Regions from separate parts of the Paenibacillus sp. 1A_MP2 genome, predicted to be linked through region 3. Evidence: riboswitches for the same ligand, from Rfam matches in the RefSeq annotation. Region 3 holds a riboswitch; each other region holds the start of a gene.
What was found. A riboswitch is a leader RNA that binds a small molecule or an ion and turns the genes downstream of it on or off. The one in region 3 is predicted to bind thiamine pyrophosphate.
Positions count from the first base shown of each region.

Region 1 (4,185 bases), 2.6 Mb from region 3:
TTCTCTCATCCTCTCTGTTTACTTTGACAATTATAAAGATCCGGGATACACCCACATAAGTGAACATTCTGTGAACTCTACAACCATTGGAAAGCATCTCTTTAGAATCTTTATCATACAGGGAATGTATCTTTCCTATTTGACAACCCCGTAGTCCAGCCCTATGATATTCCTTAAAATGGCAGAATGATTCATCTACTACAAGGAGGATTTTGGATATGAGTTTTCAAAAGCGCATTGACCACGTCGGCATCGCCGTTCGTGATCTGGAGACCACACTCCGCTTCTATACGGAGATTGTTGGTCTTGAATTGAAAGACCGGGTAACCCATACCAACGGCGTCATTCAGCTCGCCTTTCTCGGCTTCAACGGAAGCAACGAGACCGAGATTGAGTTGATTCAGGGATACAGTGACAAGCTGCCTGCCGAAGGAACGGTGCACCATTTTGCCATCCATGTCGATGATCTTGAATCCGAATACAAGCGCATTAAGGCAACCGAGGCCGAATTTATTGATGGAGAGATCATTACACTGCCCAACGGTTACCGTTATTTCTTCATCTATGGACCGGAAAAGGAATGGATTGAGTTCTTCCAGCGCTAAGAATTGGAGCTGATTTGATGAACATTTTAATTACCGGAGCAGCCGGAAAAATTGGACGCGACTTATCTCAACATTTATCAGAGGCATTTCACCTGCGACTTACGGATCTGAATATCGACAGACTGCATACGTATTCTGGGACAGGCCATGAGATCATGGCACTGGATGTGACGGATGCCAAAGCTTGTCAGCAAGCTTGTGAAGGTATGGAAGTGGTTGTACATCTGGCGGGAGCCCCTCCCCGTATGCCGGCTTCTATGAATCCTTATTGGACATCAATATCAAAGGTACATTTAATGTATTCCGTGCGGCCAAGGATCAAGGCGTACGAAGAGTCATCCTGGCAAGCAGTGCACAGACGATCGAAGGGTATCCCATTGATGCCCAGATCTATCCGGACATGCCAACACGCCCACGGAATTTGTACGGGGTTAGTAAATGTTTTGGTGAATCGCTCGCCTCCTATTTTGCTTATACCGAGGGGTTACAAAGTGTTGCAATACGTATTGGGGCATATGATGATTTCCAACCGGATGGGCCGCCGCTGGAGGCTCGTGATATGAGCGCGTATATTAGTCCGGCTGACTTGTGTGATCTGGTGTTCAAATCGATTATAGCTACAGATCTGGAGCCCTTTACCATACTGCATGGGATCTCGAATAATCGGTTTAAACGCTTGAATCTGGAAACCACGCAGAAACAGGTGGGGTATGACCCGAAATCCGATGCTTTTGCACTCAGCCAGATTTCCTTATATGATTCGCCACGATTCGTCCCTCCATCCAGTTCCTGACTGGACATGCAACGGCCTCTGGCCTATAATTACACCTAGTAATGCCCGTAACTTCATAGTTTCCCAGGGGAGTCGGAATAGGCCGGCTGAGAGTGTATCCCACCAAGATACTGACCCTTAGACCTGATCTGGATCATGCCAGCGTAGGAATCGGAGTATATCGAATTGGCCCAGCCCAGCCTCTTTGCTGAGTGCCACATCTCTAACGCCTGCACGCGTCCCGGATTAACGGGGCGCTTTTTTAATGTTCTTTTTATAGCCAGAGAGCTAAAAAAAGTGACGTCATCCGGATCATAGCTGGTATAAATCTGTCGATTTATGCAAGAAGCTTGGATATGAAGCCAAGGAGCACCCGCGCCACTGGCCGGACAATATGAAGGAGAGAAATGAAGATGAGATGGCGTAAAATGATGGGATTGCTGCTCTTGTGTGTGCTGCTGGTAACTGTGGCCGCATGCGGCAGCAAAGAAGCTGCACCTTCAGGAGAGAACAGCGGAAGCAACACCGAAAACAGCAGTGAGGGTGACAATGCAGCCCTCAAGGATATTAAAGTGGTACTGGACTGGACACCAAATACGAATCATACCGGCCTGTATGCGGCCGTAGATCAAGGTTTTTATAAAACTGAAGGCTTAAATGTGGAGATTGTTCAGCCAGGTACCGGAGGCGCGGATACCATGGTTGCTTCGAACGAAGTGCCTTTTGGCGTAAGTTATCAGGAGAGTGTGACCCAGGCCCGCACACAGGGCGTACCGCTCGTGTCCATCGCTGCAGTTATTCAGCATAATACATCCGGATTTGCTGCTCCGGTAGATCGGAACATCAAGTCTCCCAAAGATTTCGAAGGCAAAACCTATGGTGGCTGGGGCTCCCCGGTAGAAGAAGCCGTAATGCAGTCCATTATGGAAGGCGAAGGTGCGGATGTATCCAAAGTGAAAAATATTAACATGGGCGATGCAGACTTTTTCACAGCTGTGAAACGCGATATCGATTTTGCCTGGATTTTCTACGCGTGGACGGGCATTGAAGCCGAACTTCGCGGCGAGCCGATCGACATGCTGTATGTGAAGGATTATTCCGAAGCCCTGGATTACTACACACCTGTGCTTGTGACGAATGAACAGACGATTCAGAATGATCCCGAGCTGGTTAAAGCGTTCTTGAAAGCGACTTCCGAAGGATATCAATACGCGATTGAACATCCCGAAGAAGCTGCCAACATTCTGATCAAGGCCGTACCGGATCTGGACAAGGATCTTGTACTCGCGAGCCAGAAATGGCTGAGTCCAAAATATCAGGATGACGCACCACGCTGGGGTGAGCAGAAGCAGGAAGTATGGCAGAACTACACGGATTGGATGTTTAGCAAAAAACTGCTCGATGAGCAGGTAGATGTGTCCAAAGCGTATACAAACGAGTTCTTACCCCAATAAAAATTGTTTAAGTTTAACTTTTTTTACACCAGAACGAAGAGTGCAGAACCCATCTGAAGAAGCGAAGCGGTCGCCTAAAAGCTTTCTTAAAGAAAGCTCCTTCGGAAGCATATGCTATCCCCGGATTTTCCCCATGGGGAAAATGGAATCAAAAAATCCGGGGATAACAGCGATCGGAAGAGGGTACTGCAATCGGAGTGGTAAAGTGTAAAGCTGGTTCAACTCATGCAATTTAACCCGAAAGGAAAAGTGATGTTTCATGGCAAGCACACTACTGAGCATTCAAGTCATTCCCAAAACGCCCAATGGCGAAAATTCCTATCCTTACGTTGATCGTGCCATTGAAGTTATTCAGCAGTCAGGCTTGAAATATCAGGTTAATCCACTCGATACCACGATGGAGGGAGAACTGGAGGAGCTGCTGGAGGTTGTCCGCAAAATGCATGAAGTTCTTGTGGAAGCCGGCAGCCCCAGCATCATCTCACAGATCAAGATCGCCCATAGCCCGAGCGGCTTCAGCATGGACACCCTGACGGAGAAATATCGCTAATGCATGCCTATTGGAAAAGCGTATGGCCGCCCTTCGTGGCGGTTATTCTCTTTATAGCGGTATGGCAGGGAGCTGTCTCCCTGTTTCATATCGAGAAATGGATGCTGCCTGCGCCTTCTGACATCGCCCATGAAGCGGCCTCTCAGGCCGAGCGACTTGGCATGCACGCATGGGCAACCATCCAACTGACATTGATCGGGTTTGCAGCAGGTACACTTACGGGATTACTGATTGCGATGGTGCTGCATCTGATTCCATTTTTGAAATCTGCACTCTATCCATTACTTATTCTTAGTCAAAATATACCGACCATCGCGCTCGCTCCGCTCTTGCTGATCTGGTTCGGATTTGGGCTGCTGCCCAAACTGATTACCATCATTCTGGTCTGCTTCTTCCCGGTGGCTGTAGCTGCCATGGACGGGTTGACCCGCACCGATGCGGCGATGATGAACTATATGCGCATGGCTGGCGCAAAACGCGGCTCAATTTTCTGGAAGCTTGAGCTTCCACATGCGCTGCCCTCGGTGTTCTCAGGGATCAAAATTGCCGCTACGTACAGCGTCATGGGTGCGATCATCGCGGAATGGATTGGAGCAGATAAGGGCATCGGGTATTATATGATGCTGCAAAAATCGGCCTATCGGACGGACCGTCTGTTCGTAGCAATCATGATTATTGTGGCACTGAGTCTGCTGCTCTTCCTGCTCATTGCACTACTGGAGAAGCTGCTCGTTCGCTGGCGACCGCAGAAGCGATAATTTTGAAATATGCCCTATATAAAGGTTAGGAAGTGATGACGAGATG
Region 1 covers NZ_JBQQCS010000001.1:6,793,056-6,797,240, forward strand. Annotated here, with positions in the region: gene ACTWJ7_RS33365 (VOC family protein) at 219-605, shown strand; partial or broken gene ACTWJ7_RS33370 (NAD-dependent epimerase/dehydratase family protein) at 623-1,398, shown strand; TPP riboswitch at 1,454-1,566, shown strand; gene ACTWJ7_RS33375 (ABC transporter substrate-binding protein) at 1,791-2,831, shown strand; gene ACTWJ7_RS33380 (thiamine-binding protein) at 3,091-3,381, shown strand; gene ACTWJ7_RS33385 (ABC transporter permease) at 3,381-4,139, shown strand; gene ACTWJ7_RS33390 (ABC transporter ATP-binding protein) at 4,183-4,185, shown strand, end outside.
Region 1: another riboswitch for thiamine pyrophosphate. It lies ahead of ACTWJ7_RS33375 (ABC transporter substrate-binding protein); the one in region 3 lies ahead of tenA (thiaminase II).

Region 2 (4,185 bases), 2.1 Mb from region 3:
AGGAATAGCCGACAGTGAGCCCTTCAAGATCTTTTGGCGACTTTACTTTACCATCTGCTTCAGTCAACAGATGCACAAGCGGATGCCTAACGATGGCTGCAATGGAACGTACAGGAATGTTCTCCCCACGCGCGAGCAAAATTTGCGGCTGGTAGCTTAGTGCCAGATCGATTTTCCCCGCAGCAACAAGCTTGAGTGAGTCATTCGTATCGGCGGGCATCTGGACATCGACATCCAGACCTTGGTCCGTGAAGTAACCTTTCTCCTGTGCAACATAGATGAAGGAATGTACTGCATTCGGGTACCAATCGAGCATGATGGACAGCTTATCTTTGGAATCTGATGACGTTTTGGTCGCAGATGATTCTGTATCTTTTACATCGGGAGCTGAATCAATAGCAGGTGTGTTGGTACCCGTATTTCCGCACCCGCTAACGATCAGCATCAGGGTTATAAGAAGGAGGGGGAGCAGGGAATAGATATGCTTTGTATTCATAATTTAAAGTTCCTCGTTTCCTTTTTCTGTTTTAAAATCTACCTGCATGACGTTTTGTAGCGAATCTTCTCTCCAGCCATGCAATAAGTACAAACAGGGCAATACCAAGCAGGGATAACAGCACAATAGCGGCGAACATGGCATCCGTGTTCATATTGCTCGACATTCTGCGGCTGAAATAGCCAAGGCCCTTACTTCCGCCGAGCCATTCTCCAATCGTTGCACCAACTACGCAGTACACCACAGACATCTTCAGTCCTGAAAAGAAGGAGGGAAGGGCAAGTGGAATCTGGAGTTTACGAAAAATATCCCACTTGTTGGCCCCCATCGTCAGCAGCAGTTCACGCTGTTCCGGATCACCTTGGCGCAGGCCATCATAGGTGCTCACGACAATCGGGAAGAACGCGATCAGGAATACCACCGCGACTTTGCTCCACAGCGTGTAGCCAAACCACAGGATAAAGACGGGGACAAAGCGATTAGTGGAATCGTCTGACTAATTACGATGAAGGGATATAACGCCTTTTCAATGGATCGGTTCATATGCATGCCTGTCGCAAGTGCAATTCCGGCACCAATGGACAAGCCAAAACCAACGACAACCTCCATCAAGGTAGCAGGTAAATGTGTAGCCAACAGGAGTCGGCGATGCTCATATAGCGAACTGGCAATTGCCGTAGGGGCTGGAATGATGAAGGAGGGCACCCATCCCATATTCACAATCCACTCCCAGATGACGAGCAGTAACAGCATGAGCAAGAGAAACAGACCATAACGGGCAAGCCAACGCTTTACACTATCCTTCATGCTGCATCTCCAGTTACCGTTTCGCATGCAATTGTTCCTCCAGTAGTCGTCTCATCTGAACGAGAGCCGGTTCATAGATCATGTCTGAATGTCTTGGACGCGGCAAAGGTACCGTTATATCCTGCAGCTGTTGGCTTTGTCCCCCTGGAGTTAACAGGATAATTCGATCACTGAGCAGCAAGGCTTCTTCAATATCATGCGTGATGAACAACACGGTTTTGCCCAAACTTCCCCAGAGTTCTAGCAGCCAGCGATGCATCTCCCGTTTGGTCAGGGCATCGAGTGCACCGAATGGTTCATCCAGCAGCATCAGCTGGCCGCCTGTAAGCAGGGTGCGCAGCATTGCGACTCGCTGCCGCATGCCGCCGGACAGTTCGTACGGATACGCATGCGCGTAGCCGGATAAGCCAAATCTGTCGAGGCCAGCCAGGATGTCCGCCTGCGTCTTTGCCTTGTCCTGCCGCCCTGAAGCAAGTTCGGAGGGGAGCATGCAATTCTCCATGACGGTTCGCCAAGATAACAGGAGGTCCTTTTGCGGCATGTAGGCCACGCGTCCAAGCCGCTCTCCTTCGCGAACCCACGGAATTTCGATGGTTCCGTGGGTTGGCTCAAGCAAGCCTGCCAGCAGCTTGAAGAGAGTGCTTTTACCGGAGCCGCTGGAACCGATGAGGGAGACGAATTCGCCTTCCGCTACACGCATCGACACATTGGAGAGCACGGGGAATCCCTTTTTTTCGGGAAAGCAAAGCTCATGTTGTGAATGGTTATGTCGTTATCCATCTCGTCCCGTTCCCCCTTCTGATTCAAACTTCAAACTGCGGGATCTTTAATTACACCTTCTGATCTGCCGCAGAACGCGAAAAGACCCACCCATTTCCAGAGAAATGAGTGGGTCTATACGTTCAATTCATATTAAATTTCATCATTAACATGAAAAAATCCGCTTACGGATAGGCCGCTCCACTTCCCTCCGCTGGTATAATCCAGATCAGGTTCAAAGGGTCCGAATCGTTCGATTCGTCTCAGCCGCAAGGCTCCCCTAGTGCAATGTTCAAGATATGCAGTTGTGTGTTCAGCATATATCACATGCAAGTGGAATGTAAAGAGGGCGTCCTAAAAGAAGTGCGAGGAATGTGAGTTAGGAAAGTAACCCAAGATTCTAACCGTTTGAATGAACAGCGAATTAAGCTCTTCGATCAGAAGGGCAACTGCTCAGATGTACAAGTAAGAAGACGCCCGGGAAGGGAGGAAAAGAAAATTAACATGCGGGTCGATTTACCTTGGCTCTCTAACCCGATATAATAGTGGTGGCACATATGGGCCGGATCATAAATGAGGGTGGGACTGTTCTCCCTCCTGAGCAGAATGGGGACCCCGAGTTGAAAACGTTCAAGAAAGTATATATTGAGATCACAAGTATATGTAATCTGGCATGCAGCTTCTGCCCGCAGACCAAACGTGCCAAAAATTTCATTGACCCTGAAGTCTTCAACAATATATTGGATCAGATCAAACCCCATACCAAGCATATTTATTTACATGTCAAAGGTGAGCCGCTGCTTCATCCCAAAATTGATTTGTTACTCGATTCCGCGCATGAGAAGGGGTTCAAGGTTAACATTACGACGAATGGTACACTGCTGCCCAAGACCCAACACAAGTTGCTCGGCAAACCGGCGCTGCGTCAGATGAACTTTTCTTTGCACAGCTTTGATGGACACGAAGGTTCGACAGATCGTGAGGGCTATCTGGGCAATGTGTTGTCTTTTGTCCGGGAAGCAGTGAAGCACAATGTTATTATTTCTTTCCGTCTCTGGAATCTGACACAGGATAACTTCACAAATGCCCAGATGAACCGTAACCGGGAGACGCTGGAGGTTCTTGAACGGGAGTTTAATCTGGATTTCCGCATTGAGGAAAAGGTGGTGCCAGGCAGCGGTGTGAAAATTGCGCATAATGTGTACCTCAATCAGGATCACGAATTCCAATGGCCGAGTCTGGATGCACCGGAAGATGACGGTAAAGGCTTCTGTCATGCGCTTCGCAGTCAAGCAGCTGTGCTTGTCGATGGAACTGTGGTTCCATGCTGCCTCGACGGTGAGGGTGTAATTAACTTGGGCAACGTTCACGAAAAGTCGTTCTCGGAGATAGTAGATGGTGAACGAGCAAACAATCTGTTCTATGGTTTCTCCAAACGGGAAGCGGTGGAGGAATTATGTCGGAAGTGCGGATATCGTCAACGGTTTGGAGCCTAAAGTGTAATTTTTAAATAAAATCAGAGATCAAAATAATAGAGACCACATTGTCTGGAAACAGATGAAGTGGTCTTTCATTTTTTCTCAGAACGATAAAGGAGCATCTAACCATAGATTACGAGTTGTAAATGAAGCATACCCGAAGTTGAGATCGGCACATCCGATGTTGAAGTGCGCTGCAAAAAATGCCGAGATCACAGGCATGATGCTGTCGTTTCTATATCTAAGCTAATGATTATTATCGTAACATCCCTTTTTTGGTAGGATTAGGGTAGGTTCCGAACCAGAGGTGCACCTCTGAAGGGGTTCCGTAAGGACAAGCTCTTGCTTGTACGCCAAATATCAGAATAAGGGAGGATTTAAGTTATGAAAAAAATGTTGACGTTGTTGCTGTCCGCCGGTCTGGTCGCTTCATTATTTGGTGCAATCCCCGCTTTAGCTGCACCTACCGTTGTAAACTCAACAATTATTGTAGCCAAGGGTGAAACGTTTGACGGCAAAGGCCAAACCTATGTAGCTAACCCCTCCACACTGGGAGATGGATCTCAAGCAGAAGATCAGAAGCCGGTATTTCGCTTGGAGGCAGGCGCTACGCTCAAAAATGTGATTATCGGTTCGCCTGCAGCT
Region 2 covers NZ_JBQQCS010000001.1:6,261,268-6,265,452, reverse strand. Annotated here, with positions in the region: gene ACTWJ7_RS30860 (ABC transporter substrate-binding protein) at 1-496, opposite strand, end outside; partial or broken gene ACTWJ7_RS30855 (ABC transporter permease) at 528-1,303, opposite strand; gene ACTWJ7_RS30850 (ABC transporter ATP-binding protein) at 1,317-2,021, opposite strand; TPP riboswitch at 2,252-2,354, opposite strand; gene ACTWJ7_RS30845 (radical SAM/SPASM domain-containing protein) at 2,683-3,558, shown strand; gene ACTWJ7_RS30840 (pectate lyase) at 3,925-4,185, shown strand, end outside.
Region 2: another riboswitch for thiamine pyrophosphate. It lies ahead of ACTWJ7_RS30850 (ABC transporter ATP-binding protein); the one in region 3 lies ahead of tenA (thiaminase II).

Region 3 (4,185 bases):
CTCTGGTTGTGGATACGTTCTATCATGGCTTCAAGGCCAGATCGTAGCCGCTAAATATATGGAATGATGTATTGTTATATTTGAAGCACGTCTGGTAGTCAACCGTGTCAATGGATACGGAGTGGCTCTGGGCGTGTTTTTTTGCGTGGATAGCTAACGAAAATGCTCTAAAGCATTAAATGGATCTTAGGGATACATATTCAAAAATTAACAGTGTTCATAATTTAAGATTTTAAACTTACAAAAAAATGATATAAATTTCTAGTAGATTCAAATCATTACCAAATTAAGACAGTGAATTTGCGACAAGGAGGTTGATAATCTGCACTGAACCCAATACCGTTTCAAGCCGCTTTTGCACGCATTCCATCATATCCAACAGGAGGGATTCCATGCTTTACACCATTATTGTGCCAGTCAACCAGGACTATAACATTCTGAATCTGTTCACCGATTCGCTGCTTCGGACCGTAATCCCGTGAATGGTCGCTCCAATGGATCAATTCATCTACGGTCAGCTGGTTTTGGCCTGTAATCATAAGTGGCATATCGGTATCCAGCGAATTCCCCATACTACGTTTCGGCATCGTTGTGTTATTCCTCATTTCGTTAAAGGTCGTGTGCGTAAATGGCGCGGATACTGCGTTAAAAGAAACTTGATTTGAATTATATTACATAAATAACAGTAATTTAAATAATGTTTTCAATCCGATGAGCTTTTACCGAAAACCTTTTAGGAATATGTATCACCATGCCGATGCCTTGCCATTATCATGTCGAACAGTATAGGCTATAATGGATACATTGATTTAGGAAAGGAATGCAATCATGAAGAAAGTCATCGTCATAGGATCAGGAATTCTTGGGGCATCAACAGCCTATCAATTAGCAAAATGGGGTGCAGAGGTCCTTATTATAGATCGGAAAGATCGAGGGCAGGCTACGGATGCCGCTGCCGGGATTATCTGTCCCTGGTTATCCCAACGCCGCAATCAGGATTGGTATCAGCTTGCCAAGGCAGGTGCACGTTTCTATCCCGGGTTGATTGAAGAACTTAAGAGTGAAGGGGAAACGGAAACGGGTTACGCTCAAGTGGGTGCGCTTAGTATTCATACCGATGTGGAGAAACTCAACAAGATGCAGGAACGGGCACATCTTCGTAAAGAAGATGCACCGGAGATTGGTGATATTACCCTGTTGGATGCAAAAGAAACCCATCAGCGTTTTCCTCTACTAGAGGAAACTTTTCAATCCGTATACATCAGCGGTGCTGCGCGTATCGATGGCCGTGCGCTGCGCGATGCCTTGATCCGATCGGCACAGCGAAATGGAGCGGTCCTGATTGATGGGGACGCGACACTTCAACATGAGTCGAATCGGGTAACTGGAGTAGTTGTTGACGGGAAAGTCATATCGGCTGACGAGGTTATTGTGTGTGCCGGCGCTTGGGCCAATGAACTATTCAAGCCCTTGGGCATTGATTTTAAGGTTCATTATCAGAAGGCGCAAATTATGCATTTGCAGGTTCACGATCGAGAAGATACTGAGAAATGGCCTGTGGTCATGCCTCCTTCGGATCAATATTTGTTAGCCTTTGATCAACAGAAGATTGTGATTGGGGCGACTCACGAAAATGATATTGAAGGCTATGATACAAGAGTAACCGCAGGCGGAATGCAGGAAATATTGAATAAAGGATTGGAACTGGCTCCTGGTTTAGCTGATAGCACGTTTCAGGAAGTGAGAGTAGGCTTCCGTCCGTTCACACCGGGTTTTCTTCCGGTAATGGGTGCTGTTCCTGGTTGGGATGGCTTGATCACAGCCAACGGGCTTGGAGCATCAGGTCTGACGATGGGGCCCTTTATAGGAAGTCAACTGGCCAAATTGGCTCTGGGTATGGATTTGGATATCGATATTCAGCCATATAATATAGGAAAAGCAATGGAAGACCAGAAATGAGGTGAACCATGACATATTCACAGCGTTTAACTCACGGCAGCTCTTCAGATATCATATATCTGGAGCACCAGATTGGCGTTGCAGAGGATGAATTGGCAAAAGCCAAGGAAGAGCAACAGGCATACGAAAGGGATTTGAACCAGTTAAGTGAAGTGCAGAATAGGATTGAAACCATTCGCACCCGTCTGAAGAGCTTGCAAGAGGAATTAGGCAAACTCGAAGATTAATAGGAATAGTTTGACATTTGGAGATACACATGTTGTAATAAGCCTGAGCAATTTGCAGGGGGACTGTTCGCAGTTGAGAAGGTTAAAACCTGACCCTTTGAACCTGTTAGTTAATACTGACGTAGGGAGCAAATGACATGTACTCATGTTATTTTTTGCCCTTGCCGAAATTAGGACAAGGGCTTTTTGGTGTGTATATTTCATAACAGGAAGCAATAGCGGGATTGCAGATGGGACAATATGATTTGGACAAAGGAGAACTGATCATGTCATTTTCAAGAACGTTAAAAGACAAGTCCATAACCGTATGGGAAGATGGATACAATCATCCTTTTTTACACGAGATGGGGAAAGGCACACTGGATCAGGAAGCGTTTAAGTTTTATCTACTCCAGGACTATACATATCTGATTGAATATGCGAAGATTTTTGCGATGGGTGCAGTGAAGGCTGCGGATGAAAAACTGATGACGAATTTTACGGTTATTCAACACGCTATTCTGTACGAAGAAATGGATTTGCATCGGAATTACATGAATGAATTTGGGATAACGCTGGATGAACATCATACTGTCAAACCATCTCTTTTCAACAAGGCATATACGTCAAATATGATGAGTGTTGCTCAAACAGGCGGGGTTGCCGAAATCATCGCCGTCATTTTCCCTTGTGCGTGGACGTATTACGACTATGCCACAAGATTAAAAGAACAATATCGGGATTCATTAGAGGGTAATTTCTATCAGACTTGGATCGAAAATTATGCAAGTGATGAATTCCGCGACTCATTCGAATGGTTCTATGATACACTGGATGCATTATGTGAACATAAAACCGAGCAGGAACTGGAAGCCATTGAGGACATATTCAGAAGAAGCGTTGAATTTGAATATCTGTTCTGGGATATGGCGTATAAACGGAAACTCTCGTACTTCTAATGATGAAATAGACTACAACCAGAGACAAGGATGAACATACAGATGAACAATCGTGGAGAACGCATCTATTTACGATTTTTGAACATGGAGGACGCGGCATCAGTGCTGGATGTACAGCTCCGCAATCGGGCTGTTTTTGAAGAGATTTCGGCAAGTGAACGATCGGAGACATTCTATACGCTGGAGGGTCAGGTCACCCTGCTTGAAGGTTGGAACAAGGCCAGGGAAGAAGGGAAGCGTTATTCTTTCGGAATCTTCCTGAACACGGCAAATGAGCTCATTGGGGAGATCTCTCTGTTCGAGCTTGAACTGGATTCCGCCCAAAAATGGATCGTAGGTTATGTGCTCGACCAGGCGCACAATGGCAAGGGCTACATGAGTGAAGCCCTTGGATTAGCACTGAATTTTGCCGTGAATGATGCGGGAATAAAACGCGTGGAGGCAGGTGCGCTGCCCAACAATGCCGGATCGATCCGAGTGCTGCTTAAGGCGGGCTTCCAGGAGATGGATCGCCAGAATATTAAAATCAGGGGGATATGGAAGGAGCATCTGATGTTTGCAGTGGATTTACGCTAGATGATCAAGATATCGTGACGTGAACCACCGAAATCATCCAGGGGAACTTATGAATAAACGGAAACAAATGTTATTGGACTCTGCTCTTGTGCTCTTTGAGAAACATGGAGTGACCAGCACCTCCATACAAATGATCCTAGATGAGTCGGGTGTGTCCAAAGGAACATTTTATAAATTCTTTAGTTCGAAAGATGATTGTATTCTTGCTATTCTGGAGCAACGTGTACAGGAAGACATGATGATTCGCAAAAATTTGGAGAGTCAAAGCTATGCTTCCGATTTTGATTTACTGGTGGATCAGATTATGATGCCGATGATTTTGCCTGAAAAACAGCGTGTTGTGGAGCTATTCTGGACAGGCTTTTATTCTGGGAAATGTGATGTGGCAAATCTGACTCGCATGCAGTTAAATTGGTTATCGGAAAGACTGGTACAGGTATTTGGCGAAGAATTAAAACCCTTTGCTTTTGAAGGAGCTATTTTTT
Region 3 covers NZ_JBQQCS010000001.1:4,191,614-4,195,798, reverse strand. Annotated here, with positions in the region: gene ACTWJ7_RS20530 (TetR/AcrR family transcriptional regulator) at 1-47, shown strand, start outside; gene ACTWJ7_RS20525 (hypothetical protein) at 345-587, opposite strand; gene ACTWJ7_RS20520 (NAD(P)/FAD-dependent oxidoreductase) at 829-1,959, shown strand; gene ACTWJ7_RS20515 (hypothetical protein) at 1,968-2,186, shown strand; TPP riboswitch at 2,233-2,331, shown strand; gene tenA (thiaminase II) at 2,453-3,124, shown strand; gene ACTWJ7_RS20505 (GNAT family N-acetyltransferase) at 3,167-3,700, shown strand; gene ACTWJ7_RS20500 (TetR/AcrR family transcriptional regulator) at 3,750-4,185, shown strand, end outside.

Region 4 (4,185 bases), 2.3 Mb from region 3:
TACATGATTGCCCCTCCTTTAAAAATCAAATGAAGATAACAACGAGACGAACAGAGCGGATAAACGATTTTTCTGACTACGTATGAAGCAAAATCTTAATTTAATATATCTTTATCGTATGTTCCAATATAGTCAAAGTCAATTGATTGGAGCCATTTGTTACGCAATTGTTATATAGTTCTGAAGATATATGGTTAACATTTCCTTAGGGTGCAAATTGCAGGGGATTTTGATTTATAAAAAGAAAATATTTACAATTATCTCTCTTCCAATTGGCGCTTTTTAGTTTACAGATGAGACCGTTTCTCATATAATTTATGTAACCAAGTTTCATGTGATGAAACATGAGGAGGGCAATATGCCATGGAAGACCGAAAGTTAACCGTCCGGGCTGTAGAGCGGGCGCTGGATATATTATTGTGTTTTACAACGCGCAGTGATCTGGGACTCACGGAAATTGCCACTCAGATCGGTCTGCACAAAAGTACAGTCCATCGTCTGATGGCTACTTTGGAGGAGAAAGGGTTCGTGATCCGGGATGCAGCCACCGAGAAGTATCGACTCGGCATACGCATCTGGGAGCTGTCTGCCCATATGTCTCGCAGCGATGATCCTGCCATTCTGCTCCTTCCTGCGATGGAGCGGCTGAGGGATCGACTGGGCGAAACCGTAAGCTTATATCTGCGTGATGGCAGTGAGCGGATTCGGATTCAAGCTGTGCAGAGTGATCAGGCGATTCGCCGGGTGGCTCCGGTGGGAGTCAGACTTCCGCTATCCGTTGGAGCGTCCAGCAAAGTGCTCATGGCTTTTGCCACCGAGGAAGACCGTGAAGATCTGATGAATGGACCGGAATGGCCGGTATTTATCGATCCCAAAGTATATTTGGCACAGATGAAAGACATTCTGGAATATGGCTACGCAACAAGTTATGAGGAACGTGAACCGGGAGCTGCGGCAGTATCTGTCCCCATCCTGGATCGGAAAGGCAACATCGCTGCTGCCTTGTCGGTATCCGGGCCTGTTAGTCGCCTTTCCCAGGAGACGTTGCATGAATACGCACCTGTGCTGAAGGAGGCTGCTACACAGATGGGACTCATGTTATCCTGATTTTATTTTCTGAATATAAAGGTTGTTTTTATGATTCGGTTGCGCTACTCTGTAATGGACGGCCTAACGGGGCCAGCATAATTGAATATGCATTTGCGGCTTAAATGCTGCAACTTGTTAACGTTACTGGGGGAGTCCGAATTGTCCGGACTGAGACGGAATCGCATGAGATTCCGGACCCTTTGCACCTGATCTGGATCATACCAGCGTAGGGAAGTAATCGGCGATACGACCACGAACACCACATGATGTGACCTATGGATGGGCTCCGCTATGGAGCCTTTATAAGGTGCGTTATTGGTGATGGACATAAGCCGGTTCCCTTGGGAACCGGCTTTTTTATATAGTAAACAGGCGGAAGAAGCTGCCAGAACTGCTTTTGGGCAAAGTACCGGGGAGCATCTGCCAAGCTTCTGGGATAGAGTTCATTTGCATTCACTGCCTACGTATTACTAAATGTGATGTCCCTGCTTTCTGTCGTATGGTCGCTCTTTCTTTATCTATGTTGTGGATGATTCGGGACAAGTGCGCAAGCATTTTAATCCAGACGATCACCAATGAGGAGGAGACAAGAGCGATGAGTAAAGGGAACAGAACGATGGGACAGGACGAGCAGGATCAGCAGTTGGCAAAGAAAAAGGGGCGACCGGACGGGTTCAGCCCTTCCCGGGCAGCCGCAAAGTTTACATTTATGGCTCTCGACCGGACATTGCTGTACCGGAGCGTGAAATTGCCCTTCATGACACGAATACTCCCCAAGGAGTGGAGCATAACGAACCGCTGCGTGTCTATGATACGAGCGGGCCGATGACCGATCCCGGATTTCATGCCGATATCCGCGCAGGTCTGCCAGCGCTGCGTACGCGATGGATTACGGAGCGTGAAGATGTTGAAGCTTACCGGGGACGGACGGTAAAGCCGGAAGATAACGGTCTGAAGCCAGGATGGAAGCGAGCTGGAGCCGAGGAGTATCCAGGGTTGCGTGGTCAACCCTTGCGAGGAATAGCTGGGCGCAGCGTGACCCAGATGCATTATGCACGACAGGGAATCATCACGCCGGAGATGGAGTTCGCAGCCATTCGTGAAGGCGTGGAGCCGGAGTTTGTTCGACAGGAGCTGGCGAGTGGCAGGGCGATCCTTCCGTCGAACATCAATCACCCGGAGAGTGAGCCGATGCTGATCGGGCGTCATTTTCATGTGAAGATTAATGCGAACATCGGAAACTCTGCCGTATCGTCCTCTATCGAGGAAGAGGTGGAGAAGATGACTTGGGCGGTACGCTGGGGGTCAGATACGGTGATGGATCTTTCCACAGGCAAGGACATTCATACGACTCGGGAATGGATCATCCGCAATTCTCCGGTACCGATCGGAACGGTGCCGCTCTATCAGGCGCTGGAGAAGGTCAATGGTGAAGCCGAAGCACTGACCTGGGAGTTGTATCGTGACACGCTCATTGAGCAGGCAGAGCAGGGCGTGGATTACTTTACGATCCATGCAGGCGTGCTGCTGCGTTATATCCCGATGACCGCCAAGCGCATGACAGGCATTGTGTCACGGGGCGGGTCCATCATGGCAGCATGGTGCCTTGCGCATCATCAGGAGAATTTTCTGTATACCCATTTTGAAGAAATCTGCGAGATTATGAAAAGGTATGACGTGGCGTTCTCTCTTGGAGACGGGCTGCGCCCAGGAAGCATCTACGATGCTAATGACGAAGCCCAGATGGCGGAACTGGCTACGCTTGGTGAACTGACACAAATCGCCTGGAAGCATGATGTGCAGGTGATGATCGAAGGTCCGGGACATGTGCCGATGCACAAGATCAAGGAGAATGTCGATCTGCAAATGGAGATTTGCAAGGAAGCGCCGTTCTATACTTTGGGACCGCTGACGACCGATATTGCACCGGGATATGACCATATTACCTCGGCGATTGGGGCAGCGATGATCGGTTGGTTCGGTACGTCGATGCTCTGTTATGTTACGCCAAAAGAACATCTGGGCCTGCCCAATAAGGATGACGTGCGGGAAGGGGTTATCGCCTACAAGATTGCTGCACATGCTGCCGATCTGGCGAAAGGTCATCCGCGTGCCCAGCGACGGGACGATGCGTTATCCAAAGCACGGTTCGAGTTCCGCTGGCGGGATCAGTTCAACCTGTCGCTGGACCCGGAACGTGCGCTATCCTACCATGATGAGACGCTGCCGGCCGAAGGGGCCAAGGAAGCCCATTTCTGCTCCATGTGCGGGCCGAAATTTTGCAGCATGCGGATTACGCAGGATATTCGTGCTTTTGCCGCGGACAAAGGATTGTCCGAGAATGAGGCTGTGGCTGCGGGCATGCAGGAAAAGGCAGAGGAATACCGGACACGCTCCTAAGCGTTGTTACAACGCAATCTGGGCAGCCTGATATAGTGAAATGCCGTTCCTCTCCGTGATCGTGGAGAAGAGCGGCTTTAACCCGGTATGTGGTGTTCGCAGGCCAATGGCTGCTCCTGCACAGCATTTGCGGTGGGTATTCCTCCATGGCTTCCTCCAAGTGCTGCATAGTTCAGACGAAGTGACCCGTCAGGCCGTCAACCTGTGGCGGGTCACTTCTTTTACGGTCGATGTATGTGAGGAGCGCAATAATTAACATTGCGAACACGATTACATCGTTGAAAGAGTAGCTCAGCCCCTAACGAACCGAGCACACGCTATTTGCCGTAATTTCCACAGGTCTGCGATTTAACGAATCATAGAGACGTTATTTCTTGAAATGCAAGTCCTGCTGTACTGGAAATCGCATGTCTTGACCCCATTAAGGTGGCTCAGGTTCGTTAAACTTAGCAGATCACGATAATTCTGATAATAAGACGCGCTGGGTTCGTTAGAGCTTTTGCTCCAATCTAGAGCAAGAGAACTTCTGGAACAAGTTCTTCAGATGAGATGTCGCATCACTGATTCATCTTAGGCGTGGCGTTACCGATATAAGCAGAGCTGGAAAATCAGTTTCAAATATCGACGCACCGCTCAAAAAACACTTACCGCTCACCGCTCAACATTAACGCCGAACTATGCTCAACTTCTTCTCCA
Region 4 covers NZ_JBQQCS010000001.1:6,501,538-6,505,722, reverse strand. Annotated here, with positions in the region: gene ACTWJ7_RS31960 (alpha/beta hydrolase) at 1-5, opposite strand, end outside; gene ACTWJ7_RS31955 (IclR family transcriptional regulator) at 364-1,107, shown strand; TPP riboswitch at 1,226-1,339, shown strand; gene thiC (phosphomethylpyrimidine synthase ThiC) at 1,795-3,489, shown strand; gene ACTWJ7_RS31945 (hypothetical protein) at 3,530-3,745, shown strand; gene ACTWJ7_RS31940 (aspartate/glutamate racemase family protein) at 4,154-4,185, opposite strand, start outside.
Region 4: another riboswitch for thiamine pyrophosphate. It lies ahead of thiC (phosphomethylpyrimidine synthase ThiC); the one in region 3 lies ahead of tenA (thiaminase II).